3 regions of the Bacillus sp. Hm123 genome follow, and region 3 is predicted to be linked to each of the others. Evidence: a T-box and tRNA genes for the amino acid it is inferred to sense, from the RefSeq annotation. Region 3 holds a T-box; the other regions hold tRNA genes.

Region 1 (10,334 bases), 1.4 Mb from region 3:
TGTAGCTCAACTGGTAGAGCAACTGACTTGTAATCAGTAGGTTGGGGGTTCAAGTCCTCTTGCCGGCACCATTTTTTAAAATATTATTTTGAGCCATTAGCTCAGTTGGTAGAGCATCTGACTTTTAATCAGAGGGTCGAAGGTTCGAGTCCTTCATGGCTCACTTTTATGCGGGTGTGGCGGAATTGGCAGACGCACCAGACTTAGGATCTGGCGCCGCGAGGCGTGGGGGTTCGACTCCCTTCACCCGCATCGTTTTAATGATATTCTGTTAGTATCTGTTACGTCCTGTGACAAACACAGAAGTCAGAACATCCTGTTCAAGTGCGGAAGTAGTTCAGTGGTAGAACACCACCTTGCCAAGGTGGGGGTCGCGGGTTCGAATCCCGTCTTCCGCTCCATAAAAGTGCCGGGGTGGCGGAACTGGCAGACGCACAGGACTTAAAATCCTGCGGTAGGTGACTACCGTACCGGTTCGATTCCGGTCCTCGGCACCACTTTTATGCGCCCGTAGCTCAATTGGATAGAGCGTTTGACTACGGATCAAAAGGTTAGGGGTTCGACTCCTCTCGGGCGCGCCATTAATACATATATTAGTTTTCGGGAAGTAGCTCAGCTTGGTAGAGCACTTGGTTTGGGACCAAGGGGTCGCAGGTTCGAATCCTGTCTTCCCGACCACTTTAAAATTATATGGGGCCTTAGCTCAGCTGGGAGAGCGCCTGCTTTGCACGCAGGAGGTCAGCGGTTCGATCCCGCTAGGCTCCACCAATTTAATTATACAATACATGGCGGTGTAGCTCAGCTGGCTAGAGCGTACGGTTCATACCCGTGAGGTCGGGGGTTCGATCCCCTCCGCCGCCACTTAAAAGGACCTTTAGCTCAGTTGGTTAGAGCAGACGGCTCATAACCGTCCGGTCGCAGGTTCGAGTCCTGCAAGGTCCACCACTTGTACAAATATGGAGGAATACCCAAGTCTGGCTGAAGGGATCGGTCTTGAAAACCGACAGGCGGGTTAAACCGCGCGGGGGTTCGAATCCCTCTTCCTCCGCCATATTTCATTAATTTTTATTTATATCGCCGCGGGGTGGAGCAGTATGGTAGCTCGTCGGGCTCATAACCCGAAGGTCGCAGGTTCAAATCCTGTCCCCGCAATAAATGGTCCGGTAGTTCAGTTGGTTAGAATGCCTGCCTGTCACGCAGGAGGTCGCGGGTTCGAGTCCCGTCCGGACCGCCATTTATACATAATAATCTTGGCTCAGTAGCTCAGTTGGTAGAGCAATGGACTGAAAATCCATGTGTCGGCGGTTCGATTCCGTCCTGAGCCACCATTTGTTAATGCGGGTGTAGTTTAATGGTAAAACCTCAGCCTTCCAAGCTGATGTCGTGGGTTCGATTCCCATCACCCGCTCCAACTCATATTTAAGGGCCTGTAGCTCAGCTGGTTAGAGCGCACGCCTGATAAGCGTGAGGTCGATGGTTCAAGTCCATTCAGGCCCATTTTATTCCGCAGTAGCTCAGTGGTAGAGCAATCGGCTGTTAACCGATCGGTCGTAAGTTCGAATCTTACCTGCGGAGCCATATTTTGGGGAAGTACTCAAGAGGCTGAAGAGGCGCCCCTGCTAAGGGTGTAGGTCGGGTAACCGGCGCGAGGGTTCAAATCCCTCCTTCTCCGCCATACTGGCCCGTTGGTCAAGCGGTTAAGACACCGCCCTTTCACGGCGGTAACACGGGTTCGAATCCCGTACGGGTCATAGTAAAAAGCTAATTCTATTGAATTAGCTTTTTTTGTGCTTAGTAACTGCTTTTTAGAAATAATATTCTATTTTGTTTTGCCTAAAGATAATCATATTTATAGGTGTTCATCATAGTTGTTTCATCAATCCACTTTTTGGGAATGTTTTTTATTGTCCCAAGTACCATGATTCAGATATAGAAAACCAAAACGTGCCATATTACGCGGAGTTAGCGTAAGTCCTCCCCCACCTGTAGAGTTACCCCTTGAGTCATGAACCTATTCTTTCACACTTTTTCCGAATAAATCTTCAAACCCAAATGATTTCATTTGTTGTAGTCAGATTTTATAATACATTCAATAGAAATAGTTGTTATCAGGTGAAATATCCTATTTTTTTGTGTCTGTGTTAAATTATTGTTAAGAATTGTCGATGAATTAACAATTATTTAAAAAGGATTTATTCAAATGATAAAGAACTTTTAATATATAGGAGAATGTATTCTCGAAAAAAGTACTCCATAATGCAACTCTTCAAAAAATAAGCCCCATACTAAGATTTCTCTATTTTATTATTTCAATTTAAAGGATGGGAATTATGACAGCAGCTTATCCAACCGATTTTGATATTCATTTATTTCATGAAGGGAACTTGTTTCAAGCCTACGACATCTTTGGTGCTCATTTGTCTAAAGTTGGCAACGACATATACACATCTTTTTGTGTATGGGCCCCTCATGCGCAGCAAGTTCGACTTGTTGGTAATTTTAACAACTGGAGTGGGGAAGGGTATTCCTTACAAAAAGTAAATAATGAAGGGATTTGGTATATACAGCTTCAAAAAAATCTAGAAGGTGAACTGTATAAGTATGAAATACTTACAGAAACAGGAGAAACCCATTTAAAAGCGGATCCCTATGCGTTTTTTGCAGAAGAAAGACCGGGAACAGCTAGCGTTGTCTATGCGCTTGAAGGATATAAATGGCAGGATCAATTGTGGCAAAAAAATAAAAAGCAGGCTTCTATTTATGAAAAACCTGTCTGCATTTATGAGTTACATTTAGGTACTTGGAAAAGGAAAGAGGATGGGACTCTTTATTCTTATCGAGAGTTGGCAGATCAAGTGATTCCTTACGTAAAAGAATTAGGCTTTACTCATATTGAAGTGATGCCAGTAACAGAGCATCCATACGATCGATCATGGGGATATCAAGGAACAGGGTACTTTGCAGCGACGAGTCGTTACGGAGAGCCTAAAGACTTTATGTACTTTGTTGATCAATGTCATATGCATGGGCTTGGCGTCATTTTAGACTGGGTACCAGGTCATTTTTGCAAGGATGCACATGGGCTTCATAGATTAGATGGAAGCTATAGTTATGAATATGAAAACAGCTGGGATCGAGAAAATTACATTTGGGGTACGGCCAATTTCGATTTAGGAAAAACGGAAGTCCAAAGCTTTCTGATCTCTAACGCCTTGTTTTGGCTAGATTATTTTCATGTGGATGGCTTTCGAGTGGATGCAGTAGCGAACATTATTTATTGGCCGAATAGAGACCAGCTAGAGGTCAATCCTTTTGGGCTTAAGTTTTTAAAGAAGCTGAATACAGCGGTGTTTCAATTTGATCCTGACGTATTAATGATTGCGGAGGATTCAACCGATTGGCCGCAGGTGACGGCACCTGTACATATAGGGGGGCTTGGGTTTAATTATAAGTGGAATATGGGGTGGATGAACGATGTGTTGCGATATATGGAAACACATTGGCATCAACGTTCGGATCATCATCATTTAATTTCCTTTTCACTGATGTATGCTTACTCAGAAAATTTCATTCTACCTTTTTCACATGATGAAGTGGTGCATGGGAAGAAATCATTATTAAATAAAATGCCGGGTGACTATTGGCAAAAGTTCGCTCAGTTGCGCTTATTAATGGGATTTCTCATCGCTCATCCAGGTAAAAAGCTCTTGTTTATGGGAAGTGAGCTAGCGCCGTTTTCTGAATGGAAAGATCTTGAGGAAGTTGATTGGCATTTGATTGAATATGAGATGCATCAGAAGTTTCAGGAATATTTTATCAACCTGATTCATTTATATAAGAGGGCTGAATCGTTATTTGAATTAGATCATGACCCTCGTGGTTTTCAATGGATTGATGTTCATAATACGCAGCAAAGTATGTACTCCTTTATTCGAAGAAGCAAGGATGGTTCTCCGGTCATTGTCATTTGTAATTTTGGAGAGCATGGCTATGAGAATTATCGAATAGGGGTTCCAGAGGTGGGCTTGTATGAAGAAATTTTAAATAGTGACAGAAAAGAATATGGAGGATCGGGGCAGATCAATCCGGCTCCTTTAAAAGCAAAGAAAGGCGAATTTCATGGGCAGCCAGCTTATGTACATATGACGATACCGCCTTTTGGTGTTGTATATATTCAGCCGAAAATATAAATCAGGAGGGAATAAAATGGCGAAAGAGAAATGTGTAGCGATGCTATTAGCGGGAGGGCAAGGCAGCAGGTTAAAGGAATTGACAGCAGGCTTAGCGAAACCTGCTGTTCCATACGGAGGAAAGTATCGGATCATTGATTTTCCGCTAAGTAATTGTGCGAATTCCGGTATTCATACAGTGGGCGTGTTGACTCAGTATCAGCCGCTCGTCCTCAATTCCTACATCGGCATTGGAAGCGCGTGGGATTTAGATAGGATAAATGGAGGTGTGACAGTTTTACCACCTTATTCAGAAACAGCAGGAGTAAAGTGGTATTCAGGAACGGCTAATGCGATCTATCAAAATTTAAACTATTTAAAAGAGTATGATCCAGAACATGTTTTGATTTTGTCAGGAGATCATATTTATAAAATGAATTATAGTAAAATGCTCAATTTCCACATCGAGAAGGAGGCAGATGTGACGATTTCTGTCATTGAAGTGCCGTGGGATGAGGCGAGTCGCTTCGGAATTATGAGTACGAATGTAGAAATGGAAATTACAGACTTTGATGAAAAGCCGGAGAAGCCGAATAGCAATTTAGCTTCAATGGGGATATATATTTTTAAATGGTCGACGTTGAAGACCTATTTAGAAATCGATGAAGCGAATCCAGAGTCAACGAATGATTTTGGAAAAGATGTGATTCCGTTAATGTTAAGAGAGAAGCTCAAGTTATTTGCTTATCCTTTTAGCGGCTACTGGAAGGACGTTGGAACGATTCAAAGCTTGTGGGAAGCGAATATGGATCTGTTAGATAGAGGCGAAGAATTAGACCTGTTAGACTATTCATGGCGCGTTTACTCTGTGAACCCGAATCAACCGCCGCAATTTATCGGTGAACAGGCGATCGTCAAAGATTCGCTTGTTAATGAAGGATGTGTCATTGAAGGGGAGGTGACACACTCTGTTCTATTCCAAGGGGTGCAAATAGAAGAACAGACGATCATTAAAGATGCAGTAATTATGCCAAATGCTCGTGTAGGAAGAAACTGTGTCATCGAACGAGCGATTGTGATTAGTGATTTAGAAATACCTGATAATGTAGAGATTTATAACCATACAGAGGAGATTCTTTTAATTACAGAAGAGTACCTTGCTCAATTAATAGGACAAAAGCAATAGTTTTGTTGAAATGGAGGAAATGGAATGAATAGATCTATGCTTGGTGTTATTGATGCAACTACACAGCCGGAATCAATGGAGGATTTACTGCTTCACCGATCGCTAGCAGCTGTTCCTTTCGCTGGTCGTTATCGGCTAATTGATTTTATTTTATCGAATATGGTGAACTCAGGTATTCAAAGTGTAGCGATCTTCCCTAAACATCAATATCGCTCATTAATGGACCATTTGGGCTCAGGGAAAGATTGGGATTTAAATAGAAAACGAGACGGATTATTTTTCTTTCCTTCTCCTAAGCTAGAGGGAGCAAAAGAGAAGAATGGATTGTTTTGCCACTTCGCTCAACATATCGATTATTTTAAACGCAGTACGCAAAAATATGCACTCATTAGTAATTGTTATACAGTATTTAATATGGATTTTTCCCCTATTTTGAAGAAATTAGAAGCGGATGGCTGCGATATTTTACAAATTCATAATCAAGGTCGACCGATTGAACTGTATGTCGTGCCTGTTCCGTTGCTGATTGAATTGATTGAGACTAGAAAAGAAACTGGGTATAGATGCATCCAAGATATTGTCAACGATGTTAATCAACCATATCACATTTGCCAATATGAGATGGATGGCTATTGCGAGCAAATTCAATCAATCCAAGATTTTTATACGATCAGTATGGAACTGTTGCAAAAAGAAAATTGGGGTCAGCTCTTTAATAAGTTTCAGCCGATTTATACGAAAGTCAAGGATGAGCCACCAACGAAGTATACGGATACTTCGTTAGTGAAAAATTCGATGATTGCTAACGGAGCTGTCATTGAAGGAGAAATCGAGCAAAGTGTGATCTCACGTGCTGTATTTGTTGGAAAAAATACAACAGTGAAAAATTGTATTATTATGCAAAAAAGTAAGATTGGCGAAAATTGTGAGTTAGCCCATGTCATTATTGACAAGGATGCGGTGATTGGTGATGGAGTGAAACTGATAGGTACACCAGAGGAGCCAATTGTGATCCGTAAAGGGTCCGTACAAGGAGTGTTGATGAATTCGTGAAACTACTATTTATTGTATCAGAATGTGTACCTTTCGTTAAATCAGGGGGGCTGGCGGATGTCGCCGGCTCTCTACCGAAAGAGTTAAAAAAGCAAGGAATCGATATTCGGGTCATGCTTCCTAAGTATGGAACGATTCCTCTCGAGTACCGAGAACAGATGAAAAAAGTGGCTGAGTATATTGTGCCTGTCGGTTGGAGAAACCAATATTGCGGTGTTGAACAACTAGAAAAAGATGGAATCATTTATTATTTCATCGATAACGAGTATTACTTTAATCGCGACAAAATGTATGGGTTTGGTGATGATGGGGAAAGGTTCTCTTATTTCACGAGAGCGGTGTTAGATAGCTTGGTGCATCTTGATTTTTATCCGGATGTCATTCACTGCCATGACTGGCATACGGCGATGATTCCTTTTATGTTGCGAGTCGAGCATCAACATCGTTCGGGCTATGAATTTATTCGAACGGTATTTACGATTCACAACTTATTGTATCAAGGGATCTTCCCGCGAAGTGTGCTGACAGATTTACTAAATTTACATAGTCAGCATTTCAATAGCCGCCAGCTAGAATTTTATGACTGCATCAACTTTATGAAAGGGGGATTAATTTCCGCCGATGTGATCACGACGGTCAGTCCTACATATAAGAATGAAATTTTAACTCCTTATTTTGGCGAACGCTTGGATGGTGTGTTACAAGAAAGGCAAGATGCCCTCGTTGGCATATTAAATGGGATTGATGATTCCATTTACCATCCAGCAACCGACCCTTTAATCGTTCCTTTTGACCGCGATCACTTGGATGGAAAAAAAGAAAACAAACAATTGCTTCAACGAATGTTTGGATTAGAGGAAAAAGCGGATACGCCAATTGTTTCGTTAGTTTCTCGTTTCACAAGACAAAAAGGGCTAGAGCTTGTGACACGAGTCTTTCATGAAATGATAGAGGAGGATGTGCAATTCATTGTTCTCGGTACAGGTGAAGATGAGTTTGAATGGTTTTTTAAAGAGATGGAGTGGCGATATCCACAAAAGGTGCGTTCCTATATCGGATTTGATGAGGAGCTAGCTCATAAAGTTTATGCGGGTTCCGATTTGTTTTTAATGCCTTCGAGGTTTGAACCTTGTGGACTTGGACAGATGATTGCGATGAAGTATGGAGTGGTGCCGCTTGTTCGTGAAACGGGAGGGCTGAATGATTCTGTTCTTTCCTATAATGAACAAACGGGTAAAGGAAATGGCTTTTCTTTTACTAATTTTAATGCCCATGACATGCTGTTTACTTTTAAGCGAGCGATTAGTATGTATCAGGAGAAAGACGTTTGGGAGAGCCTTATGAAGCAGGCGATGGCTTGCGATTATAGCTGGTCACAATCGGCGAAGCAATATAGCGAATTATATTCTGACTTATCATCTAGGAGGGAAAGTCATGTTTTCTAACAAAGAAGAATTTAAGGCCAATTTTTTGAAGCGAATTGAAAGATCGTATGGAAAGAGCTTTCAAGATTCAACATTGTCTGATCAATTTCAAACACTAGGAAACATGGTACGAGAATATATTAGCTCCAATTGGATTCAAACGAATGAACAATACGGCAAAGCGAAGCAAAAGAAAGTATATTATTTGTCGATTGAGTTTTTGCTTGGACGTCTATTAGGACAAAACCTATTAAACCTTGGCATTTATGATGTCGTGGAAGAGGGATTGAAGGATTTAGATATTTCTTTAGACGAGCTTGAGGAAATTGAATATGATGCCGCATTAGGAAATGGTGGACTTGGTCGCTTAGCTGCTTGCTTCCTTGATTCATTAGCATCACTTGATCTACCAGGACATGGCTGTGGAATTCGCTATAAGCATGGGTTATTTGAGCAAAGAATTGTCGATGGCTTTCAGTTGGAATTGCCGGAGCATTGGTTGCGCTATGGGCATGTATGGGAAGTAAGAAAAATCGATATGGCCGTGGAAATTCCATTTTGGGGGAAAGTTGAGACATACGAAAAGGATGGGGTACTCACTTTCCGTCATGTAGATGCTGAATATGTGAGTGCGGTTCCTTACGATATGCCAGTGATTGGCTATGAAACGGATACGGTTAATACGCTTAGACTTTGGAGTGCCGAGCCGTCTCGCTATATGCCGAATCAAGATATATTGAAATATAAAAAAGAAACAGAAGCGATTTCCGAGTTTTTATATCCAGACGATACGAACGATGAGGGGAAAATTTTGCGCTTAAAGCAACAATATTTTCTCGTTTCAGCGAGTATTCGTTCGATTATTCAAGATTATTTAGAGCAATATAAAGATTTGCATGATTTTCATGAGCATGTGTCGATTCATATTAATGATACGCACCCTGTGCTCGCGATTCCAGAATTCATGCGCGTGTTGCTCGATGACCATGGCATGAGCTGGGAAGAAGCGTGGCAAATTACGACGAATACGTTTTGTTATACGAATCATACGACATTATCCGAAGCGTTGGAGCAATGGCCGATTCGAATTTTCCAGCCGCTTCTGCCACGAATCTTTATGATTGTCGATGAGATTAATGAGCGTTTCTGTAAAAGCTTATGGGAGCTGTATCCGGGAGATTGGGATCGCATTGAACAGATGGCGATCATCGCTCACGGGCAAGTGAAAATGGCTCATTTAGCGATTGCGGGAAGCCATAGTGTCAATGGAGTGGCGAAAATCCATACAGAGATTTTAAAGAATCGAGAAATGAACTTATTTTATCAATTCCAACCAGAGAAATTTAATAATAAAACGAATGGAATGACTCATCGTCGTTGGCTCATAAAATCCAATCCAGAATTAACTCATCTCATTACGGAAACGATTGGCGATGAGTGGATGAAGCAGCCGGAAAAATTAGCTCTTCTTCATCCGTATGAACAGGATACCGCGTTTTTAAAGAGCTTAGCGGATGTGAAGCTGAAACGAAAAGAAATTTTGGCGAAGCGAATTTTAGAGCAAAATGGGATTAAGATCGATCCACAATCGATCTTTGACATTCAAGTGAAGAGGCTTCATGCATATAAACGACAATTATTGAACGTGTTGCATATTTTATATTTATATAACCGCATGAGAGAGGATGCTTCATTTGATATGTATCCTCGGACGTTCATATTCGGGGCGAAAGCTTCACCTGGTTATTATTATGCAAAGAAAGTCATTAAGCTCATTCATTCTGTAGCCAACATGGTGAACAATGATCCGATCGTAAAGGGCCGAATCAAAGTCGTCTTTTTGGAAAATTACCGCGTATCGTTAGCGGAGGATATTATTCCAGCAGCGGATATTAGCGAGCAAATTTCGACAGCTAGTAAGGAAGCGTCAGGGACAGGAAATATGAAATTTATGATGAACGGCGCCCTGACGATGGGGACGCTTGATGGAGCGAATATTGAAATTTTAGAGCAGGTAGGTAAAGAGAATATTTTCATTTTCGGTTTGAAAGCAGAAGAAGTGATGAAGTTTGAACGTGAAGGTGGCTATCGTTCGATGGATTATTATCATCATGATGATCACATTCGTCAAGTGATGGATCAGCTAGTGAACGGCTTCTTTGATGAAGAGGATCAGTTTGAGATGATTTATGATTCATTACTTATGGAAAATGATCAATACTTTGTATTGAAAGATTTTGCGTCGTATCGCGATAAGCAGCGAGAGGCGGGGCAATTATATGAAAAGAATCGAAATCGTTGGTTCCAAATGACGGCACGTAACATTAGTCAGTCAGGCTATTTCTCCAGCGATCGAACGATTCAAGAGTATGCATCAGATATTTGGGACATTCATAGTCGCGACAGTCAAATACTCGTTAAACGCTAAAATAAAAACGGTGAGTCTCCATGTAAAGTGGGGACTCACCGTTTTTTATCATTATAAAAGATAGCCTAAACAAA
Region 2 (10,334 bases), 1.0 Mb from region 3:
GAGGACTTTTCCTAGGCGATTTGCAAGGTTACAATACTTATTATCCAGTTTTGAAAGAACAACTCTTTCAAACTTTATAGTCTGGTGGCGATAGCGAAGAGGTCACACCCGTTCCCATACCGAACACGGAAGTTAAGCTCTTCAGCGCCGATGGTAGTTGGGGGGTTCCCCCTGTGAGAGTAGGACGTTGCCAGGCGATTAAAGTAGGCCCGTTGGTCAAGCGGTTAAGACACCGCCCTTTCACGGCGGTAACACGGGTTCGAATCCCGTACGGGTCACCATTTGGAGGATTAGCTCAGCTGGGAGAGCACCTGCCTTACAAGCAGGGGGTCGGCGGTTCGATCCCGTCATCCTCCACCATGAATTACTTACGTATGCCGGTGTAGCTCAACTGGTAGAGCAACTGACTTGTAATCAGTAGGTTGGGGGTTCAAGTCCTCTTGCCGGCACCACTTTTAAAAATATTATTTTGAGCCATTAGCTCAGTTGGTAGAGCATCTGACTTTTAATCAGAGGGTCGAAGGTTCGAGTCCTTCATGGCTCACTTTTATGCGGGTGTGGCGGAATTGGCAGACGCACCAGACTTAGGATCTGGCGCCGCGAGGCGTGGGGGTTCGACTCCCTTCACCCGCATCATTGTAACGGTATTCTGTTAAAATTTGTTACATCTTATGATGAAAACATAATTCAGAATATCTTGTTCAAGCGCGGAAGTAGTTCAGTGGTAGAACACCACCTTGCCAAGGTGGGGGTCGCGGGTTCGAATCCCGTCTTCCGCTCCATAAAAATGCCGGGGTGGCGGAACTGGCAGACGCACAGGACTTAAAATCCTGCGGTAGGTGACTACCGTACCGGTTCGATTCCGGTCCTCGGCACCACTTTTATGCGCCCGTAGCTCAATTGGATAGAGCGTTTGACTACGGATCAAAAGGTTAGGGGTTCGACTCCTCTCGGGCGCGCCATTAATTATTCAAGCGGGAAGTAGCTCAGCTTGGTAGAGCACTTGGTTTGGGACCAAGGGGTCGCAGGTTCGAATCCTGTCTTCCCGACCATTTGAAGCTCTAAAAATAACGACATGGGGCCTTAGCTCAGCTGGGAGAGCGCCTGCTTTGCACGCAGGAGGTCAGCGGTTCGATCCCGCTAGGCTCCACCAATTTAATATACAATACATGGCGGTGTAGCTCAGCTGGCTAGAGCGTACGGTTCATACCCGTGAGGTCGGGGGTTCGATCCCCTCCGCCGCTATTGAAATATGGAGGAATACCCAAGTCTGGCTGAAGGGATCGGTCTTGAAAACCGACAGGCGGGTTAAACCGCGCGGGGGTTCGAATCCCTCTTCCTCCGCCATATTTTATCCATAACGTCGCGGGGTGGAGCAGTCTGGTAGCTCGTCGGGCTCATAACCCGAAGGTCGCAGGTTCAAATCCTGTCCCCGCAATAAATGGTCCGGTAGTTCAGTTGGTTAGAATGCCTGCCTGTCACGCAGGAGGTCGCGGGTTCGAGTCCCGTCCGGACCGCCATTTATATAATATTCTTGGCTCAGTAGCTCAGTTGGTAGAGCAATGGACTGAAAATCCATGTGTCGGCGGTTCGATTCCGTCCTGAGCCACCATTTTTTTAATATATGCCTTTTTAAATTAAAATATGGAGGGGTAGCGAAGTGGCTAAACGCGGCGGACTGTAAATCCGCTCCCTCAGGGTTCGGCGGTTCGAATCCGTCCCCCTCCACCAGTTTTGATAGGGGCATAGTTTAACGGTAGAACAGAGGTCTCCAAAACCTCCAGTGTGGGTTCGATTCCTACTGCCCCTGCCAATTTAAACTTAATACTATTTATGGCGATCGTGGCGAAGTGGTTAACGCATCGGATTGTGGTTCCGACATTCGGGGGTTCGATTCCCCTCGGTCGCCCCATATGTAATTAATGGGCTATAGCCAAGCGGTAAGGCAGCGGATTTTGATTCCGTCACGCGAAGGTTCGAATCCTTCTAGCCCAGCCATCCCTTTTAAAGGGCGGCATAGCCAAGTGGTAAGGCAGAGGTCTGCAAAACCTTTATCACCGGTTCAAATCCGGTTGCCGCCTCCATTTTCATCCATGCGGGTGTAGTTTAATGGTAAAACCTCAGCCTTCCAAGCTGATGTCGTGAGTTCGATTCTCATCACCCGCTCCATTTAATTTTAAATGGGCCTGTAGCTCAGCTGGTTAGAGCGCACGCCTGATAAGCGTGAGGTCGATGGTTCAAGTCCATTCAGGCCCACTTTTTTCCGCAGTAGCTCAGTGGTAGAGCTATCGGCTGTTAACCGATCGGTCGCAAGTTCGAATCTTGCCTGCGGAGTTAAATATTTATCGAAGAAATGTGCAAAGGATATAAAAATCCTTTGCACATTTTTATTTTCATAAAAAAACGTGTTTTGAGCAATTAGCTCAAGACACGTTTTTTTGCATTGGAAGTTAATAGTTTGTAAAATATGACACCAATAAGTTGACAATGATAATCATAATCAATTAATATGGTGTTATATCGTGACAACGATGATGAATATATTAAATAGCATAGTTATGCAAAAGAATAGATTTATTATTTTGTGAAAATAATCATTAGTAAACGAGTACAGGAGGAAGACAAAATGGAATTCAGAATAGAAAAGGATACGATCGGAGAAATTCAAGTTCCAATAGATAAATTGTGGGGGGCTCAAACCCAGCGCAGTAGTCAAAATTTTAAAATAGGAACGGAACAGATGCCTAAGAAAGTCATTGAGGCATTTGCGATCCTAAAGAAAAGTGCTGCTCTAGTTAATGAGAAATTAGGAAAGATTGAGTCTGTGAAAGCAGAAGTCATCGTGCGAGCAGCAGATGAAATTTTAGAAGGAAAGCTAGATGATCATTTTCCACTTGTCGTTTGGCAAACAGGAAGCGGAACACAATCGAATATGAACGTCAATGAAGTCATCGCTCATCGCGCGAATGAGCTATTATCAGACATGAATGAGAATGTTACGGTTCATCCGAATGATGATGTGAATAAATCACAAAGCTCTAATGATACCTTTCCAACAGCGATGCATATAGCAGGTGTATTGGCTGTTGAAGATCAATTGTTGCCAATGCTGCGTCAGTTGAAAGAAACATTAGAGAAGAAAGTAGAAGAGTTTGCTGATGTTATTAAAATTGGACGAACTCATTTGCAAGATGCCACTCCGTTGACGTTAGGACAAGAGATTAGTGGTTGGGTTCGTATGCTTGAAAAAACAGAGAAAATGATTACAGATAGTGTTGAGCCAATGAGGGAATTAGCTATTGGTGGAACGGCTGTAGGTACAGGGATTAATGCTCATCCAAAATACGGAGAAATGACAGCTGAACAAATTAGTCAACTAACGGAGAAAGCTTTTGTCACGGCTTCTAACAAATTTCATTCTTTAACGAGTCATGATGAGATTGTTTATGTACACGGTGCGTTAAAAGCGTTAGCAGCTGATTTAATGAAAATAGCTAATGATGTTAGATGGTTAGCTAGCGGTCCACGTTGTGGCATAGGAGAGATTGTAATTCCTGCGAATGAACCAGGAAGTTCCATTATGCCGGGCAAAGTCAACCCAACGCAAAGTGAGGCGTTAACGATGGTTGTTTGCCAAGTGATGGGCAATGATACGACGATCGGTATGGCCGCAAGTCAAGGAAACTTTGAGTTAAACGTATTTAAACCGGTGATTATTTATAATTTCCTCCAATCTGTACGGCTTTTAGCTGATGCTATGGAGTCATTTAATAAGCATTGTGCTGTTGGAATTGAGGCGAATTTAGAAGTTATTCAGCAAAACTTAGAAAACTCGCTTATGCTTGTGACTGCATTAAATCCTCATATCGGTTATGAAAACGCAGCAGCTATTGCGAAACTGGCACATAAAGAAGGGTTAACGTTAAAAGAAGCAGCGTTGAAACTAAACTTATTAACAGAAGAACAATTTGATGAGTTCGTTCGTCCAGAAGAAATGATTCAACCAAAGGAGTGAGGAGCTTTGTGGACAATTTTTCGGATTTGTGAAGGGATTTATGGATTTCGTGCAGAATCTAATGTTCATGACGCCTGGACAGCTACTTTAATCATGAAGACACATGAAAACCGATTAGACATTTTAGCGGAAATACATATGTCTTATTTAAATGAAATGGAAGAATATGAACGGTTACTTGATGAAATACGCTATTTTGCGAAAACAGTGAAAAAGGAGAAGAACAAGGAGATATGTGCAATGAATTTCCATTGCCAAGGGCTTTCTTGTTTTATCGACCAAAATCCACTGCCAACTTTCCGACATACGAGTGGCCTAGAGTTCATTAATACGACGTTTGTTGAAGAAGTTGCTTAGAGGACATAATTGCGGAGCACTCTATCTAGATGGTAGAGTGCTTTTTCTAATGAAAAGGTGGCTTTATGGTAGAGGGTTAATGTATAGTGAGAGAATGAACAATAACGACTGGAGGAGTTAAATTTATGTCGAATTTACCAAACTGCCCAAAATGTAATTCAGAGTATACATACGAGGATGGAAACCTTTTTGTCTGTCCAGAATGTGCGCATGAGTGGACGTTACAATCAGAAGAAGAAAATCATGAAGATCAAAAAGTTGTCAAAGATGCGAATGGCAACATTTTAAAAGATGGTGATTCTGTTACTGTCATTAAAGATCTTAAAGTAAAAGGAAGTTCATCCACATTAAAAATCGGGACGAAAGTAAAAAGCATTCGTTTAGTAGATGGCGATCATAATATTGATTGCAAAATTGACGGTTTCGGTGCGATGAAATTAAAGTCGGAATTTGTGAAAAAGGCGTAAATGCTGGTTTAATAGGGTCTGACTCCAAAAAGATATCTAATAAAGAAGGTGTGATCTTCTTTAGCTACTAGATATTTTTTCGGGGATGGACTCTTTTGCTTTTGAGGACACTTATGCTAGGAAAATAATTCAAGAACAGCAGGGGATTTTTATGTTCAGCTGTGAGATATCTGTCCTTTCTAATATATGGAGGTGTACAGAATTATGAAGTTTTCAAAAATAATTTTCATTTGCTTAGTTAGTGGCATAATTACTTTTTGTACAATCAAAGTGAGCAAAAGCATCATAGAAGATAAAAATGCTTATTATGTTCCAGAAAATCCATTTGTTACGAAGGACATTCAAGAGAACCAACGAAAGCCAGAAGATATTGATCGTATGATCTCACATGGTATATCCGGTACTAAAGAGACGACTTTACCTGTGGAATATGACAAAAACTACACCATATATGAGGACAAGCTCTATGTTACAACTAACAAGGGGAAGACTTGGGTGCAAGTCCCGGATGATGATCAACTAGGATATGCCCGTATCAGTGAATATCTAGATACTATTTCACAAAGCAATATTTACGTATCAAGTGAAGAAATCACCATTGTATACGGTGGGCGTGGTTCAGAAAATATAAGCATTATTACGACCGATAATCCAAGTGAGTATTGGAGTGTTGGTAGTATATCTCAGACAGCTACTCATGATTTACAAAATGGTTATGATGAGATGTACATTGATTTCTTAAATGATGCTAGAACGGGGTACCTTGTTGCCATTAAAAATAACGGAACAGCACAAGAAGAAATGTTAGTTTATCGCAGTGTAAATACAGGTGTAACTTGGGACTATGTAGATATGAACGATGCAATTTATCATGAAATTATAACGCGGTTTGGATTGTAGGTGATACGTCTATGATTAGGAATCGAAAAATGAAAATAATGTTATGTTGGATAGCCATAGTGCTGATGGTTTTTCAAGGGTTAATAATTGGAGTTGCTGCTCCGATAGGCTACTATTTAATTCACGATTGGATCTTTTATATAACCAATTATGTAATTATAATTATTTTTCTATTGTTGTACAGTAAAAATCGCTTTGTTAGATGGCTTCAAATAATGCTGGGTCTAATATTGTTGGTGAGTAATTCTACATTTTTCTATTATATGGGTGATATAAATGTGGTGGTGTCAAAGTCAAAGGACAACCAACATGAAGTAATTCTAAAAGAATATAAAAAAATGAGTAACGAGACAATTAGAATAAAGCGTAGAGGCTTTTTCTTTGGGAAAAAAGTAGCTACATTAATGGGAAGTTCTACATATAAGACCCTTGAAGAAGAAACGTATAAAATCGACTGGGTCAGTGGAGATACTGCTGTTGTGACATACCAAGTTAATGAAAAAGGCGCTTTACACCAAAGTATTTTTAATTTTAGAAGTTCGAGTTATGTTTCCTATCAAAATGTAGCTGTTAGCTTGACTGGCAAATGGTTTGAACAAGATAACCCTCAAAACTACTTTATGTACGATACAGGTGAAATTATTTATGCAAAAGATGGCCAACTTTACTATTACAGTGATGACGATTCAGAACAACAAGGAATTTTTTCGATTGTAATAACAGGGGATGAGAAAAATCCTTCTTTTACAGTGGTATTAAACTCTGATTCTGAGTTTGGAGACGATGGGTTGATTAAGGATGGGGGAACGATTACTATTTATCCGGTCACTCTTAAAGAGTTAGAGGGTAAGGTGTATTATAGGCAATAATACATGTTAATTAAGCATAAGCAACAAACATAATAGAGAAGAAAACATAAAGGTGAATTTAAGTAACCTTCTTAACATTTTGATGATAGGTAAAATGTAACTCCTTGACGAAGCTATTAAAAAATGAACGTAGGAGGGATTCAATTGAACTTGAACATGAGGTATGTGATTTTATACGTTTCCGATCATATAAGGTCTATGACATTTTACAAGGATATTTTAGGTTTACCGATTCGTGGTGAACATGAAACTTATGTTGAGTTTGAAACCGGCTCGACGATTTTAGCGATAAATACAAGAGAAGATGTTCAAGAGATTACGGGCTTGAGCATCCCTAAACAGGGCGTGTCACAAACGTTTGAGTTGGGGTTTGTCGTAGATGATGTAGAAGCAATGATTGAAAAATTGAGAGAGCAAGGTGTTCAAATTCTTGTGGAGCCAGTAGCGAAACCTTGGGGACAAGTAGTTGCGTACGTAGCAGATCCTGATGGAAACTATATTGAAATTTGCAGTTCTCTTGGTTGATAAGACAGGGAGCCGACTAGAAGTCAATGATTCAACTTCTAGTCGGCTCTTTTATCTTTCTAATAAAAAGTATTCTCTGCCTTCTAGTTCAACTATTACTCCTTTTGAAAAAGCCATAAAAATTTTATACTGTTTATTAGAGTGTTTTTATTATTGGTCATGACAGCTTAGGGGGAACAGGATTGAAATCACCGTTTATTTCTTATGTAGCGTTATTTTTTGGGGTACTTGCTTTATCAACTTCCGCGATTTTTGTGAAATTAGCAGATGCACCGGCAGCTATTACCGCCTTTTATCGGCTCTTTTTTGCTACGTTGATTCTTTTGCCGTTTTTATTAATGAATAAAGAGAATCGTCAAGAGTTGCGATCATTGTCTAAAAAACAATGGGGGCTGGGGCTATTATCGGGCTTATTTTTAGCCGCTCATTATGTGTTATGGTTTGAATCATTAAATTATACATCGGTAGCAAGCTCGACGGTTATTGTGACGTTACAGCCATTGTTTTCGATGGTAGGCGGGTATTTTTTATTTAAGGAGCGTTTTAGTAAAGGAGCAATTGTCGGCTTTCTCGTTGCCATTGCTGGAAGCATCGTTATTGGTTGGGGAGATTTTCAAGTGAGTGGCGAGGCGTTGTTTGGTGATATTTTAGCTTTTATTGCAGCTGGTGTAATTACCGCTTATTTCTTTGTGGGGCAGCATGTTCGTAAAAGCTTGTCGCTCGTTCCTTATTCAATCATTGGCTATGCGAGCAGTGCTGTATTTTTAAGCTTGTTTGCCTTTAGCCAGCAAGCCTCCTTTATCGATTATTCGGCTCAAACGTGGTGGTCTTTTATTGGACTAGCGTTTATCGCGACGATTTTGGGACAAACGGTGTTTAATTGGTTGCTGAAATGGTTAAGTACTTCTGTTATTTCGATGAGTATACTAGGAGAAACGATTGGCACTTGTATCCTCGCTTATTTCATTTTAGGTGAAGTCATTTCTGTTCAGCAAGGAATCGGTATCGCTCTTATTTTAATCGGTTTAGCTGTATTTTTGTTGCAGCAAAGAAAGATGGCGTAGATAGAAAGAAAATAGAGCAGTTTCAACTAGGTGAAACTGCTCAAAACTCTTATTTAGATAATAGTTGATTTCTTAATTTCGACATTTCTTTATCTAACGCAAAGGAAGCTTTTGATAGCTCGACTAATTGTTTTTGAGCTTCTGCTGGTATCACTTCTCCTTGATATTTGTAGTTGAGTTTATGTTCTGTTGAGGCCCAAAAATCCATTGCAGAAGTGCGAATTTGGATTTCAGCGGGAACCCATAATACTTGCTTAGATAAAATGACTTGTGTTTCGATAATTAGATGCAAGCTTTTGTAGCCGCTCTTCTTTGGCTCTTTAATATAATCTTTGACGCGAAGGATTCGAGTATCTTCACGCTGTTCAATATGTTCCTTCAGCATGTAGACATCATCGATAAAGCTAGTAACAATACGGACGCCAGCAATATCCCGTATTTCCTTTTCAACGGCTTCTTGCGTTAATGGGATGTTCTTACTTTCAACTTTATCGACCAATGAAAAGACGGTTTTCATTCGCGTTTTCAAATGTTCAATGGGGGAGTAGCCATGTGCTGTTTTCCACTCTAAATCAATAATTTTGAAATCACTTTCTAGCTCGTTTAATGCCATTTGATAAGGAATAAAAAAGCCTTTCCACTCTTTTAATATTTTTTGGATGGCATCGACCGAATGTGTCTCTTGATGCATCGTAAACAACCCCTTGTTCAAAATACGTTGTACTATGCTGTCATCATATCATAGCTTGTTTGGATCAGAAAGATAAAAGAATTTCCTTCTGATTTCACTGAAAAGAATGCAGATAAAAGTGTATTTTATGTGAACTTATTGAACGAAATGACAATTGTATGAAGGTTTATGCTTATATTGATAATATAATGAAAGAATGAATCAACGAATGTGTGAGGTTTTATGATAAAATCGAAGAAGGTGTGAAATGATAAAAAGGAATGAATAATAAAATCATGCGAAGTGAATTGAAGATGGATAAAAAGGATCAAACAGCTTCTGTAACAACATCGGCCAAGTCTTGGTCAACCATTTTGGCACAGACGGTTAAGACCGGGATTATTAAATCTAATTTGATTCCGATGTTTGCAGGACTAACATTGGCTTTATATACGTATGACATGGGACTAGTGGAACATATCCCCGAAATGATTTTTGCGATCATTGGTTCCGCTTTAATTATGGGAGCCGCAGGAGCTTTTAACAATCTATATGATCGTGACATTGATGCGGTGATGGAACGAACAAAAACGAGACCGACTGTAACGGGTGAAATCAATTTGAAAGCTGTTCTGTGGATCGGGATTGGGATGACGATCCTTGGAATAGGGGTACTTGCTTTAGCTTCTCCACTAGCAGCCTTTCTAGGGTTTTTAGGTTTGTTTTTTTACGTTGTTCCGTATACGATGTGGACGAAACGTCGAACGATTTATAATACGGAGGTTGGGAGTATTTCTGGAGCAATGCCTCCGCTAATTGGTTGGGCGGCTGTTCATCCAGATATCACACATCCGGCTAGCCTTGGTCTGTTCATTATTATGATCATTTGGCAAATGCCGCATTTCTATGCGATAGCCATTCGCAAACATGATGAATATAAAGCAGCTAATGTTCCAATGTTACCTGTTGTGAAAGGTTTTAGACGCACTTATATTCAAACGAATGTTTATTTAGTCATTTTGATTGCGACAAGCTTTCTGTTTATGTCATTAAGTTTAGGAATTACGCTGGTGGCACTGCTTTTAAGTGTCATTTGGCTAGTGTTAAGTGTATCGGGTTATCAAAAAATGGATTCGGAGAAATGGGCGAAATCGCTGTTTCTGTATTCGTTGATCCATATGACTGTCCTGTTTTCGACGGTCATTATTTACTCGATTATTGGTATAATTTTCGATTTGTAAAATAGTATGAAGTGAAAAAGCTCTTTTCCTGTTTTAAGGAAAAAGAGTTTTTTTCTTTATATCAATTACCCCTGTAAATATACAGGAATAATTGGTATAAAGAAACTAAATGATTAGTACTATTTACTTGTTTTATCAAATATTAGAAGTGTATAATCTAGTTGATTCATAGTTTCCATATAAAAAGGAGCGTTCAACTTATGACAAGTCAATTAAGTCCAAAAGT
Region 3 (10,334 bases):
GTCGCCAACGGAAAGAAGCTTGGAAATATTACAGATATTCATTTGAATTTGACAGCTGGTACGATCGATTCTATCGTCATCAGTAGAGGAGGAAAGATGTTTGGCTTTTTTGGCAAAGAAGAAGAGATTGTGATTCCTTGGCCGCAAATTGTTAAAATTGGAGAGGATGTCATTCTCGTTCGTCACTCTGCTGCTATTAATTCTATTGAAGTGACATCAAAAGAGGAATAATTTCTTTTTTCCTTGACATGTCGAACGTGATTTTATGTTAAACTAGAGGAAAATCATCGGGAGTATGAAGAATGAAGGAACCATTTGTTTCTGTTCATAATAGTGTGTATATCATTAAAGAATGGCAAGACATTGACGCAAACCTTGTCGCTGGCTTTACTACAAAAGAAGGCGGACTAAGTCAAGGAGCTTTTAACAGCTTGAATGTCGGATTTCATGTTCATGACTGTTTAGAAGATGTATGTGGAAATCGTCAACTATTAGGTAAGGTTTTGAACTTTCCAGCATCCAATTGGGTAGGAGCTGTTCAGACGCACGACCATCGAATCGTTGAAGTTGGGAAAAAAGATAAAGGAAAAGGTGCACTCGATTACGACACAAGTTTCGAAGCAACAGATGGCTTCTTTACAGATGAAAAAGGGATACTGTTGACGTTATGCTATGCCGATTGTGTACCTCTTTACTTTTTTTCAAACAAGTCTAAGAGAATAGGAACGGCACATGCTGGTTGGAAAGGGACAGTGTTAGGAATTGGATTTGACATGGTGAGGAAATGGCAAGAAGACGGTATTCAACCAGAAGACATCGAGGTGGTCATTGGGCCATCGATATGCAAAGAATGTTATGTCGTTGATGATCATGTAATAGAGAAAGTTCGTCAATGGGTAGATTCAGAAAAGGAAATGCCTTATGCGGCAGTTGATGGAAGTAAGGGTCAATATCATTTATCGTTACAGCTACTCAATAAATTGATTGTTATGAAAGCGGGCATTCCGCAAAAAAATATTAAAATAACTCATTATTGTACAAGTTGTCAGAATGAATTTTTTTCCCATCGTCGTGACGTTGGAAAGACAGGGCGAATGATGGGGTTCATTGGTTGGAAGGAGAAATAAGTACGATGAAAGTAATAGATAATTTAAAAAATATTCAAAAGAATATCGAAAAAACTTGTCAAAAAGTAGACAGAGATCCCGATGAAATCAAACTGATCGCAGTGACTAAGTATGTATCAACAGAGCGAGCGCAAGAAGCTCTTGAAGCAGGTATTGTTCATCTCGGTGAAAATCGAGATGAAGGACTGTTGAAAAAGTGGGAAGTGTTAAAGGACGAGCCTGTTTGGCACTTCATAGGTAGTTTGCAAACAAGAAAAGCAAAAAATATTATTGACCATGTATCATACATACATTCTCTCGATCGTTTGTCGCTTGCTGAAGAAATTAATAAACGGGCGACTCAACCGATGAATTGTTTGATTCAAGTCAATGTATCCGGAGAAGAGTCGAAGCATGGCCTGCATCCGGAAGAGGTGATTCCTTTCGTTCAGCAACTAGAGCAATTGGAAAAAGTGAACGTGTGCGGCTTAATGACGATGGCACCTTTAACAGAGGATGAAGACTTGTTGCGCAGTTGTTTTAAACAATTAAAGCAGCTACAAGAACAGGTGCAAAAACTAGGTTTAACGTATGCGCCGTGTCAAGAGTTATCAATGGGAATGAGTAATGACTATACAATTGCCGTTGAAGAAGGAGCAACAATGATTCGGGTCGGTACGGCTCTTGTTGGGGAATAGAGTCCGGGAGGTGGAATGATGGGAATCAAGTCTAAATTTAAAGAGTTGTTTTTTTTGGATGATGAGGACTATCAGCTAGAGGCAACGACAGATGAAGTAGAGCAGGAAGAGGTTAAACAACCTAAGTCCGCTAAGAAAAATGTAGTGAGCTTGCAAAGTGTACAAAAGGCTTCAAAAGTGATTCTTTTTGAACCGAGAGTATTTGCAGAAGCACAGGAAATTGCGGATCATTTAAAGAATAGAAAAGCAGTGATTGTGAATTTGCAACGTATTCAGCATGATCAAGCGAAGCGAATAGTTGATTTTTTAAGCGGTACCGTCTACGCTATTGGTGGGGAAATTCAACAGTTGGGTCCGAAGATTGTTCTTTGTACACCTGATAACGTGGAAGTTACAGGGAATATTTCGCAATTTTTACCCGAAGAAGATACTGATAATTCGAGGTGGTAGTAAACAATATGCAAATTGTTTTTAGTTTTTTAATGGGAGCTATTCAACTTTATTCTTGGGCATTAATTATTTATATTTTAATGTCTTGGTTTCCAAATGCACGAGAAACGAGTATTGGGCAATTTTTAACGAAAATATGTGAACCGTATTTGGAGCCGTTTAGAAAAATCGTTCCACCACTGGGCATGCTTGATCTATCCCCACTTGTTGCTTTTCTTGTGCTAAAATTGGCTACGGCAGGAATAGTTCAATTACAATATTGGATGATTACATTATTTTGACCAAAAAAGAGGGAGACGTTGGCTCCCTTTTTTGCATCGATCAAAGGAGTAAAGATCATGTCCATTTATCAGCATTTTCGCCCGGAAGAAAAAGAGTTTATTGACCAGGTGCTACAATGGAAAAATGAAGTAGAACAAATGTATGCGCCAAAGCTGACAGATTTTCTAGATCCTAGAGAGCAGGAGATCGTGCAGGCGGTCGTCGGTCGCCATAGTGAAGTCAAAGCTGTCTTTTTCGGTGGAGCAACGAATACCGAAAGAAAACGAGCGTTAATTACACCAGAATACTTCCAGCCTGAAGCGGAAGATTTTGATATTATACTATATGAAATTTCTTATCCAGAGAAGTTTGCCTCGATCGAGCATTCGCAAATTTTAGGAAGCTTAATGGGAGTCGGGTTACGCCGTGGGAAGTTTGGCGATATTTTAACAGACGGTCAGAGATATCAATTTTTAGTGGCGAAGGAAGTCAGTAGCTATATTCAGGTAAATGTGAGCCATATCGGAAAAGTAGCTGTTCGTTTGCAGGAGAAAGAATCTGACGAGGCATTAACGAAAGTGGAAGAATGGAAAGAAATTAATACAACCGTTTCCTCCTTGCGACTAGATGCGATGATTGCAGCACTTTCTCGGTTATCGAGACAAAAAGTGCAAACTTTAATTAAATCAGGTATGGTAAAAGTGAATTGGAAAAAGGTTGAAGACCCTGCTTTTGAATGTTCAGTAGGTGATGTGTTTTCTATTAGAGGAATAGGCAGAAGTAAATTTTTAATAAATGAAGGAAAAACAAAGAAGGACAAATGGCGGATTATGCTAGGTCTTTTGAAATAAATTATGAAAATTTCACGATTTTTATCACAAGTAGCCAAAAAAGCATTATAATATGTAGCATGATGAAAAAAGCCAGTTTTAGATCTGTAGTGGAGGTGGGCGAATGCCTTTAACGCCGTTAGATATACATAACAAAGAATTCAGTCGAGGCTTCCGTGGATACGATGAAGATGAAGTCAACAGTTTTCTCAATCAAGTGATTAAAGATTACGAACTGATTATTCGTGAAAAGAAAGATTTAGAAGATCAGCTTGCTGCACAAACTGAAAGGCTTGATTATTTCTCTAATATTGAAGAGACATTGAATAAATCGATTGTTATCGCTCAGGAAACTGCGGAAGAAGTGAAAAGAAATGCTCATAAAGAAGCGAAGTTATTAATTCGCGAAGCTGAAAAGAATGCTGATCGCATTGTAGATGAATCTTTATCTAAAGCGAGAAAGATTGCGGTTGAAATTGAAGAGTTGAAAAAGCAATCTAAAGTGTTTCGGATGCGTTTTAAAATGTTAATGGAAGCCCAGCTTGATTTATTAAGCAATGATGACTGGGATGCCTTGATGGAATTTGAAGTGGATGCCGAAGAACTAGAAAAGTTAAGTGAAGAAGGCGTCTAAGCTTGACGAGAGAGCATTCAATTTCTATAATTGAAACATTATCAACTATATATTTATGCGATGATAGGGAAAGTACATGTCTGTAGCTTTTGCAAGCGAACTAGGGACGGTGGAAGCCTAGTAAAAGCGGGAAATGGAAGATCACCCTGGAGCCCTCAACTCGAACGGTCGTATCTTAGTAGAGAAGAGCGAGTCATTCACGATACGAATGTTCAAGTGAACAAGTATAACAGCTTGTTAAGCAGGGTGGTAACGCGGGAAACCTTCTCGTCCCTTTTTAGGGGATGAGAAGGTTTTTTTGTATTATTTAAGTAGTGATGTGTACATGAAGGAGGATAAAAAATGGAGTATAAAAATACGTTATTAATGCCAAAAACGGAATTTCCGATGAGAGGGAACTTACCAAAGCGCGAGCCTGATCGGCAGCAAAAATGGGATGAAATGGACATCTATAAAAAAGTACAAGAGCGGACAGAAGGACGCCCGATGTTCATTCTTCATGACGGCCCTCCATATGCCAATGGTGATATTCATATGGGGCATGCGCTTAACAAAATTTTAAAGGACTTTATCGTTCGATATAAATCGATGAGCGGCTTCCATTCTCCGTATGTTCCAGGGTGGGATACGCACGGTTTGCCGATTGAGCAGGCGCTAACAAACAAAGGCGTGAAACGTAAAGAAATGACGGTTGCTGAATTCCGTAAACTTTGTGAAGAATATGCGTATGAGCAAATTGAACGTCAAAGACAGCAATTTAAGCAGTTAGGTGTACGTGGAGATTGGGAAAACCCATATATTACATTAAAGCCAGAATACGAAGCGCAACAAATTAAAGTATTCGGTGATATGGCGAAAAAAGGCTATATTTATAAAGGAATGAAGCCGGTTTATTGGTCTCCATCTAGTGAATCAGCGTTAGCGGAAGCTGAAATTGAGTACAAAGATAAGCGTTCCCCTTCGATTTATGTTGCCTTTGCTGTTCGCGATGGAAAAGGTGTGCTTGAGGAAGGAACAAACATCATCATCTGGACAACGACACCATGGACAATTCCAGCAAACCTTGGGATTTCTGTTCACCCTGACTTGACGTATGTTGTAGCAGAAGAAGCAGGCAAAAAATATGTCGTCGTTGAAGAATTGCTAGAAGAAGTGACGACAAAGCTTGGATGGGAAAATCCAGCAGTAACGAAAAAGGTCAAAGGGGCAGAGCTTGAGCATATTTTAACGAAGCACCCTCTTTACGATCGTGATTCATTAGTGATGTTAGGTGAACACGTGACAACTGATTCAGGTACAGGCTGTGTTCATACGGCACCTGGTCATGGGGAAGACGATTTCCTTGTTGGAAAGAAATACGGTTTAGACGTTCTTTGTCCAGTAAATGATCGTGGTGTGATGACAGCGGAAGCTCCTGGGTTTGAAGGCTTGTTCTACGATGAAGCAAACAAGCCAATTACAGAAAAGCTAGAAGAAGTTGGAGCGCTATTAAAGCTAGAATTCTTCACTCACTCATACCCGCATGATTGGCGTACGAAGAAGCCCGTTATTTTCCGAGCAACAGCTCAATGGTTTGCGTCGATCGATAAATTCCGTGGAGAGTTACTTGAAGCGGTCAAAGAAACAAAATGGGTGCCAACATGGGGAGAGACTCGTTTATTTAATATGGTTCGTGACCGTGGCGATTGGTGTATTTCTCGTCAGCGTGCATGGGGTGTGCCGATCCCAGTCTTTTATGCGGAAAATAATGAGCCGATTATTACAGATGAAACGATTGCGCATGTATCAGATTTATTCCGCGAGCACGGATCGAATATTTGGTTTGAAAAAGAAGCGAAGGAATTATTGCCTGAAGGCTTTACGCACCCAGGAAGTCCGAATGGTGAATTTACAAAAGAAAACGATATTATGGATGTGTGGTTCGATTCTGGTTCCTCCCACCAAGCTGTACTAGAAGAGCGTGATGACCTTGTTCGTCAAGCAGATCTTTATTTAGAAGGGTCTGACCAATATCGTGGTTGGTTTAACTCTTCCTTAACAACGGGTGTCGCTGTCACAGGAAAGGCACCGTATAAAGGGGTATTAAGCCACGGATTTGCTCTTGACGGTGAAGGACGTAAAATGAGTAAATCATTAGGAAATGTCGTTGTTCCTGCGAAAGTGATGCAGCAGTTAGGTGCTGATATTTTACGCTTATGGGTCGCTTCTGTTGACTTCCAAGCAGATGTTCGCGTATCGGATGCGATTTTAAAACAAGTAGCTGAAGTCTACCGTAAAATCCGTAACACATTCCGCTTCTTGCTAGGGAACTTAGCTGACTTTAACCCGGCAGAGCATAAAGTTTCTTATAATGACTTACGTGAAGTCGATCAATTTATGCTTGTGAAGTTAAATGATTTAATTAAAGAAGTACATCACCATTATGAGAATTATGAATTTGCAGCGATTTATCATGCGATCAATAATTTCTGTACGGTTGATTTAAGCTCATTCTATCTAGACTTCGCGAAAGATATTCTTTATATTGAAGCGGAGAATCACGAGGATCGTCGCGCGATTCAATCGGTATTATATGATACATTGTTAACTTTAACGAAAATGCTTTCTCCAATTTTAGCGCATACAGCGGATGAAGTATGGGCATATATCCCGAATGTGGAAGAGGAAAGCGTGCAGCTAACAGATATGCCGACATATGAAGAGTTAGAGCGGGCGGAAGAGTTAAAAGCAAAATGGACGACATTCATGTCTGTTCGCGATGATATTTTAAAAGCGTTAGAAGAAGCCCGAAATGCAAAGGTGATCGGAAAATCGTTAACAGCGAAAGTTACTTTATTTGCGAATGAGGAAACGAAAACGTTGCTTGATTCTATTCAAGAAGACTTAAAACAGCTATTTATCGTTTCTGCCTTTGAAATGGCTGGCTCTCTCGAAGATGCTCCAGAAGCGGCGATGCAGCTTGAGCATGGAGCAATTGTCGTAGAAAAAGCGGAAGGTGAAACATGTGAACGTTGTTGGGTTGTGACACCGACAGTTGGTCAAAACGACGCTCACTCGACGTTATGCCCACGCTGTGCAACTGTAGTAGAAGAGAATTATTCTCAGGCTTGATCTGATAAGCATACCTAGAATGGATGGTTAAAAAGGTTGTCCTGCTCGTGTTTGTTTTCTGATATATTAGACCAGTTTGGAATAATCATCGGAAGCGAACCTCACTGCAGGACAGCTTTTTTGTTGAAAAGATAAGGGAGCGTGACTCATCTTGAAGAATAGAGGAAATCTCTTGTATTATTTACTAGCACTATTTGTCATACTGTTAGATCAATGGACGAAGTGGCTAATTGTAAAAGGAATGAGCATTGGAGAAAGTGTGGAAGTGATCAAAGATGTTCTTTATATTACTTCTCACCGGAACCGTGGAGCTGCTTGGGGCATGCTTGAAGGTCAAATGTGGTTATTTTACATCATCACGGTTGTTGTCGTAATTGGAATCGTTTATTATATGCAGACTGAAGCGAAAAATAAACCGCTGATGCAAGGAGCACTCGCTTTTTTATTAGGAGGAGCAATCGGCAATTTTATCGACCGTATCTTTCGTCAAGAAGTGGTCGACTTTATTAATACGTATATTTTTAGTTATGATTTTCCGATTTTCAATATTGCCGATACAGCGTTAACAATGGGAGTGATCATGTTGATGATTGCGATGTTGATTGAAGAGCGGAAAGAAAAGGAGATGTCAAATGGAAAAGATGGAGCACAGCGTTCTTGAAGAGGAAAAGAATGCGAGAATAGATAAAGTAGTAGCTGGACTGAATGAAGAATGGTCACGTACACAGGTACAAGATTGGATTAAAGCAGGGCTAGTTCAAGTGAATCAACAAGCGGTGAAAGCCAATTATAAATGTACACCTGGTGATCAGCTAACCATTGAGATTCCTGCACCAGAGCCGCTCGATATTGAAGCGGAGGAAATGAATTTAGATGTTTATTATGAAGATGGGGATGTCCTTGTCGTTAACAAACCTCGAGGTATGGTTGTTCACCCGGCACCTGGACATGTAACGGGAACATTAGTGAACGGCTTGATGGCTCATTGTAAAGATTTATCGGGTATTAATGGTGTGATGCGCCCTGGAATTGTCCATCGAATTGATAAAGACACATCAGGATTATTAATGGTCGCTAAAAATGATTTAGCCCATGAAAAGCTCGTCCAACAACTCGTTGATAAGTCTGTGACAAGAAAATATAAAGCGATTGTGCATGGAATCATTCCTCATGATCACGGAACGATTGATGCGCCGATTGGACGTGATCAAAAGGATCGACAAAGCATGGCAGTCGTTGATGGAGGGAAGCAAGCTGTTACTCACTTTCAAGTGCTCGAACGATTTAAAGATTTTACGTTAGTGGAATGTGAGTTAGAAACAGGCCGAACGCATCAAATTCGTGTGCATATGAAATACATCGGCTACCCGCTAGCGGGCGATCCGAAATATGGACCGAAAAAAACGTTAGATATGGAAGGGCAAGCTCTTCATGCAGGTATTCTTGGCTTCGTTCATCCTCGAACGGAGGAATATTTGCAATTCGAAGCGCCGTTACCTCAGGAATTTGTAAATCTTCTCGACTTTTTAGCGAAAAATAATTGACAAACTCGAAAAGAAACGGTAAGCTGTTAACAGTTAAATAAGACCTTTAAAAAACAGTCCCGTGAGGCTGAGAAGGTATCGGATTGTAAGAATGACATAAGGATAAGTTTGTGTCTTTCTTATGCAAAATTTGACCTCTCACCTACATGGCGAGAGGTTTTTTGTGTGAGGAAATGCTCGAGAGGTGAGATCAAATGGAAAAAGCAGTAGTTATGGATCAACAGGCCATTCGTCGTGCTTTAACTAGAGTAGCTCATGAAATATTGGAGAAAAATAAAGGAATCGAAAATTGCATTCTCGTCGGTATTCGAACGAGAGGAATCTTTTTAGCGAAGCGTTTAGCTGATCGGATTAAGCAAATCGAAGGAGAAGAAATTCCTGTTGGTGACTTAGATATCACCCTTTACAGAGACGACTTGTCCGTTAAAACGGAGAGTAAAGACCCTGAAGTAAGAGGTTCTGACATTCCGACAGATATTACAAATAAAACGGTTATCTTAATAGATGATGTTCTTTATACAGGCAGAACGGTGAGAGCGGCTTTAGATGCTCTAATGGACATCGGCCGTCCATCACAAATTCAAATGGCAGTATTAGTCGATCGAGGGCATCGAGAGTTGCCAATTCGAGCAGACTTTATAGGAAAGAATATTCCTTCCGCTAGTAGCGAAAGAATTGTTGTGACTTTAGAAGAAGTAGATAATATAGATAAAGTAGTGATCCATGAATAAGTAACCTCTTTAATTGCTGTCCAGAGAGACTGGCAAAGAGAAACGAATGATCGAAACCTTTGATGAGAAATATACAAAAAAATGAATAAAGACCTTTTAATAATGTCCAGAGAGGCATTCAAGGGTAGAGAGACAAAAGGCGGTGTAGAACTGTGTGCACTTTTGTCTCTATGCAAAACACCCTTGAAAAAAAAAGGGTGTTTTTTTTGTGGAAATGGAGGCGGATCGACAATGATGCAAAATTTAGTTTCAATTAAAGGTATGCATAAAGATGAGATTTTGTTAATATTAATGCAAGCGGAAAAATTCGCTTCAGGGGAAAAATGGCATCCAGAAGAACAAACTTTCATCGCTAACTTGTTTTTTGAAGCAAGTACGCGGACGAAAACAAGCTTTGAAGTAGCAGAAAGAAAGCTTGGTCTTGAAGTCATTCCATTTGAAGCAGGAAGTTCAAGTGTGCTGAAAGGGGAAACGTTATACGATACCGTTCGCACGCTTGAATCAATCGGTGTCGATGCAGTGGTGATCCGCCATGAAGAAGAGGCATACTATGAACAATTAATAAACAAGGTGAACATCCCGGTCGTGAATGCTGGTGATGGCTGCGGACAACATCCGACCCAATGTCTACTCGATTTATTCACAATCCAACAAGAATTTGGTCGCTTTGAAGGCTTGAAAGTAGGGATTGTTGGAGACGTTCGTCATAGCCGAGTGGCAAGATCGAATGCAGAGGCATTAAGGAAGCTAGGAGCTGAAGTTCGCTTCTCAGGTCCATCAGAGTGGTTTGAACAGGAGTATTTAGAAGCAGGACAATTTACAGAATTAGATCAACTAATCGAAGAAGTAGATGTCCTTATGTTGCTTAGAATTCAACACGAGCGCCATGGAAGTGAATCATCGATGACAAAAGAACAATATCATCAAATGTATGGCTTAACGGTCGAGCGTGAGCGAAGAATGAAGCCA

Evidence for each region. The T-box of region 3 lies ahead of ileS (isoleucine--tRNA ligase). A T-box ahead of a tRNA ligase gene usually reads a tRNA of that ligase, here a tRNA-Ile.
Region 1: it has a tRNA-Ile gene. The T-box ahead of ileS (isoleucine--tRNA ligase) is inferred to sense a tRNA for this amino acid. The anticodon was not compared.
Region 2: it has a tRNA-Ile gene. The T-box ahead of ileS (isoleucine--tRNA ligase) is inferred to sense a tRNA for this amino acid. The anticodon was not compared.

What each region holds. Positions count from the first base shown of each region.
Region 1 is NZ_CM200277.1:2,670,318-2,680,651, reverse strand. Features, by position in the region: tRNA gene ACSVDJ_RS13990 (tRNA-Thr) at 1-71, shown strand, start outside; tRNA gene ACSVDJ_RS13985 (tRNA-Lys) at 91-163, shown strand; tRNA gene ACSVDJ_RS13980 (tRNA-Leu) at 171-252, shown strand; tRNA gene ACSVDJ_RS13975 (tRNA-Gly) at 327-401, shown strand; tRNA gene ACSVDJ_RS13970 (tRNA-Leu) at 409-497, shown strand; tRNA gene ACSVDJ_RS13965 (tRNA-Arg) at 505-581, shown strand; tRNA gene ACSVDJ_RS13960 (tRNA-Pro) at 602-678, shown strand; tRNA gene ACSVDJ_RS13955 (tRNA-Ala) at 693-768, shown strand; tRNA gene ACSVDJ_RS13950 (tRNA-Met) at 788-861, shown strand; tRNA gene ACSVDJ_RS13945 (tRNA-Ile) at 869-945, shown strand; tRNA gene ACSVDJ_RS13940 (tRNA-Ser) at 959-1,051, shown strand; tRNA gene ACSVDJ_RS13935 (tRNA-Met) at 1,079-1,152, shown strand; tRNA gene ACSVDJ_RS13930 (tRNA-Asp) at 1,158-1,234, shown strand; tRNA gene ACSVDJ_RS13925 (tRNA-Phe) at 1,253-1,328, shown strand; tRNA gene ACSVDJ_RS13920 (tRNA-Gly) at 1,338-1,411, shown strand; tRNA gene ACSVDJ_RS13915 (tRNA-Ile) at 1,424-1,497, shown strand; tRNA gene ACSVDJ_RS13910 (tRNA-Asn) at 1,504-1,578, shown strand; tRNA gene ACSVDJ_RS13905 (tRNA-Ser) at 1,585-1,675, shown strand; tRNA gene ACSVDJ_RS13900 (tRNA-Glu) at 1,680-1,751, shown strand; partial or broken gene ACSVDJ_RS13895 (serine hydrolase domain-containing protein) at 1,837-2,062, opposite strand; gene glgB (1,4-alpha-glucan branching protein GlgB) at 2,331-4,190, shown strand; gene ACSVDJ_RS13885 (glucose-1-phosphate adenylyltransferase) at 4,207-5,355, shown strand; gene ACSVDJ_RS13880 (GlgC family sugar phosphate nucleotidyltransferase) at 5,380-6,408, shown strand; gene glgA (glycogen synthase GlgA) at 6,405-7,853, shown strand; gene ACSVDJ_RS13870 (glycogen/starch/alpha-glucan phosphorylase) at 7,843-10,260, shown strand; gene ACSVDJ_RS13865 (1,4-dihydroxy-2-naphthoate polyprenyltransferase) at 10,312-10,334, opposite strand, start outside.
Region 2 is NZ_CM200277.1:246,451-256,784, forward strand. Features, by position in the region: rRNA gene ACSVDJ_RS01415 (23S ribosomal RNA) at 1-14, shown strand, start outside; rRNA gene rrf (5S ribosomal RNA) at 81-196, shown strand; tRNA gene ACSVDJ_RS01425 (tRNA-Glu) at 207-281, shown strand; tRNA gene ACSVDJ_RS01430 (tRNA-Val) at 285-360, shown strand; tRNA gene ACSVDJ_RS01435 (tRNA-Thr) at 377-452, shown strand; tRNA gene ACSVDJ_RS01440 (tRNA-Lys) at 472-544, shown strand; tRNA gene ACSVDJ_RS01445 (tRNA-Leu) at 552-633, shown strand; tRNA gene ACSVDJ_RS01450 (tRNA-Gly) at 708-782, shown strand; tRNA gene ACSVDJ_RS01455 (tRNA-Leu) at 790-878, shown strand; tRNA gene ACSVDJ_RS01460 (tRNA-Arg) at 886-962, shown strand; tRNA gene ACSVDJ_RS01465 (tRNA-Pro) at 976-1,052, shown strand; tRNA gene ACSVDJ_RS01470 (tRNA-Ala) at 1,078-1,153, shown strand; tRNA gene ACSVDJ_RS01475 (tRNA-Met) at 1,172-1,245, shown strand; tRNA gene ACSVDJ_RS01480 (tRNA-Ser) at 1,255-1,347, shown strand; tRNA gene ACSVDJ_RS01485 (tRNA-Met) at 1,365-1,438, shown strand; tRNA gene ACSVDJ_RS01490 (tRNA-Asp) at 1,444-1,520, shown strand; tRNA gene ACSVDJ_RS01495 (tRNA-Phe) at 1,537-1,612, shown strand; tRNA gene ACSVDJ_RS01500 (tRNA-Tyr) at 1,647-1,731, shown strand; tRNA gene ACSVDJ_RS01505 (tRNA-Trp) at 1,740-1,813, shown strand; tRNA gene ACSVDJ_RS01510 (tRNA-His) at 1,837-1,912, shown strand; tRNA gene ACSVDJ_RS01515 (tRNA-Gln) at 1,924-1,998, shown strand; tRNA gene ACSVDJ_RS01520 (tRNA-Cys) at 2,011-2,084, shown strand; tRNA gene ACSVDJ_RS01525 (tRNA-Gly) at 2,096-2,169, shown strand; tRNA gene ACSVDJ_RS01530 (tRNA-Ile) at 2,183-2,256, shown strand; tRNA gene ACSVDJ_RS01535 (tRNA-Asn) at 2,263-2,334, shown strand; gene fumC (class II fumarate hydratase) at 2,627-4,015, shown strand; gene ACSVDJ_RS01545 (hypothetical protein) at 4,022-4,372, shown strand; gene ACSVDJ_RS01550 (zinc ribbon domain-containing protein YjdM) at 4,498-4,839, shown strand; gene ACSVDJ_RS01555 (hypothetical protein) at 5,044-5,739, shown strand; gene ACSVDJ_RS01560 (hypothetical protein) at 5,751-6,608, shown strand; gene ACSVDJ_RS01565 (VOC family protein) at 6,753-7,133, shown strand; gene ACSVDJ_RS01570 (DMT family transporter) at 7,316-8,197, shown strand; gene ACSVDJ_RS01575 (GTP pyrophosphokinase) at 8,247-8,888, opposite strand; gene cyoE (heme o synthase) at 9,182-10,108, shown strand; gene ACSVDJ_RS01585 (aldehyde dehydrogenase family protein) at 10,309-10,334, shown strand, end outside.
Region 3 is NZ_CM200277.1:1,254,077-1,264,410, forward strand. Features, by position in the region: gene ACSVDJ_RS06560 (YlmC/YmxH family sporulation protein) at 1-231, shown strand, start outside; gene pgeF (peptidoglycan editing factor PgeF) at 303-1,127, shown strand; gene ACSVDJ_RS06570 (YggS family pyridoxal phosphate-dependent enzyme) at 1,133-1,804, shown strand; gene ACSVDJ_RS06575 (cell division protein SepF) at 1,823-2,254, shown strand; gene ACSVDJ_RS06580 (YggT family protein) at 2,263-2,535, shown strand; gene ACSVDJ_RS06585 (YlmH family RNA-binding protein) at 2,593-3,366, shown strand; gene ACSVDJ_RS06590 (DivIVA domain-containing protein) at 3,470-3,979, shown strand; T-box leader at 4,031-4,257, shown strand; gene ileS (isoleucine--tRNA ligase) at 4,322-7,090, shown strand; gene lspA (signal peptidase II) at 7,242-7,751, shown strand; gene ACSVDJ_RS06605 (RluA family pseudouridine synthase) at 7,723-8,634, shown strand; gene pyrR (bifunctional pyr operon transcriptional regulator/uracil phosphoribosyltransferase PyrR) at 8,829-9,365, shown strand; gene ACSVDJ_RS06615 (aspartate carbamoyltransferase catalytic subunit) at 9,600-10,334, shown strand, end outside.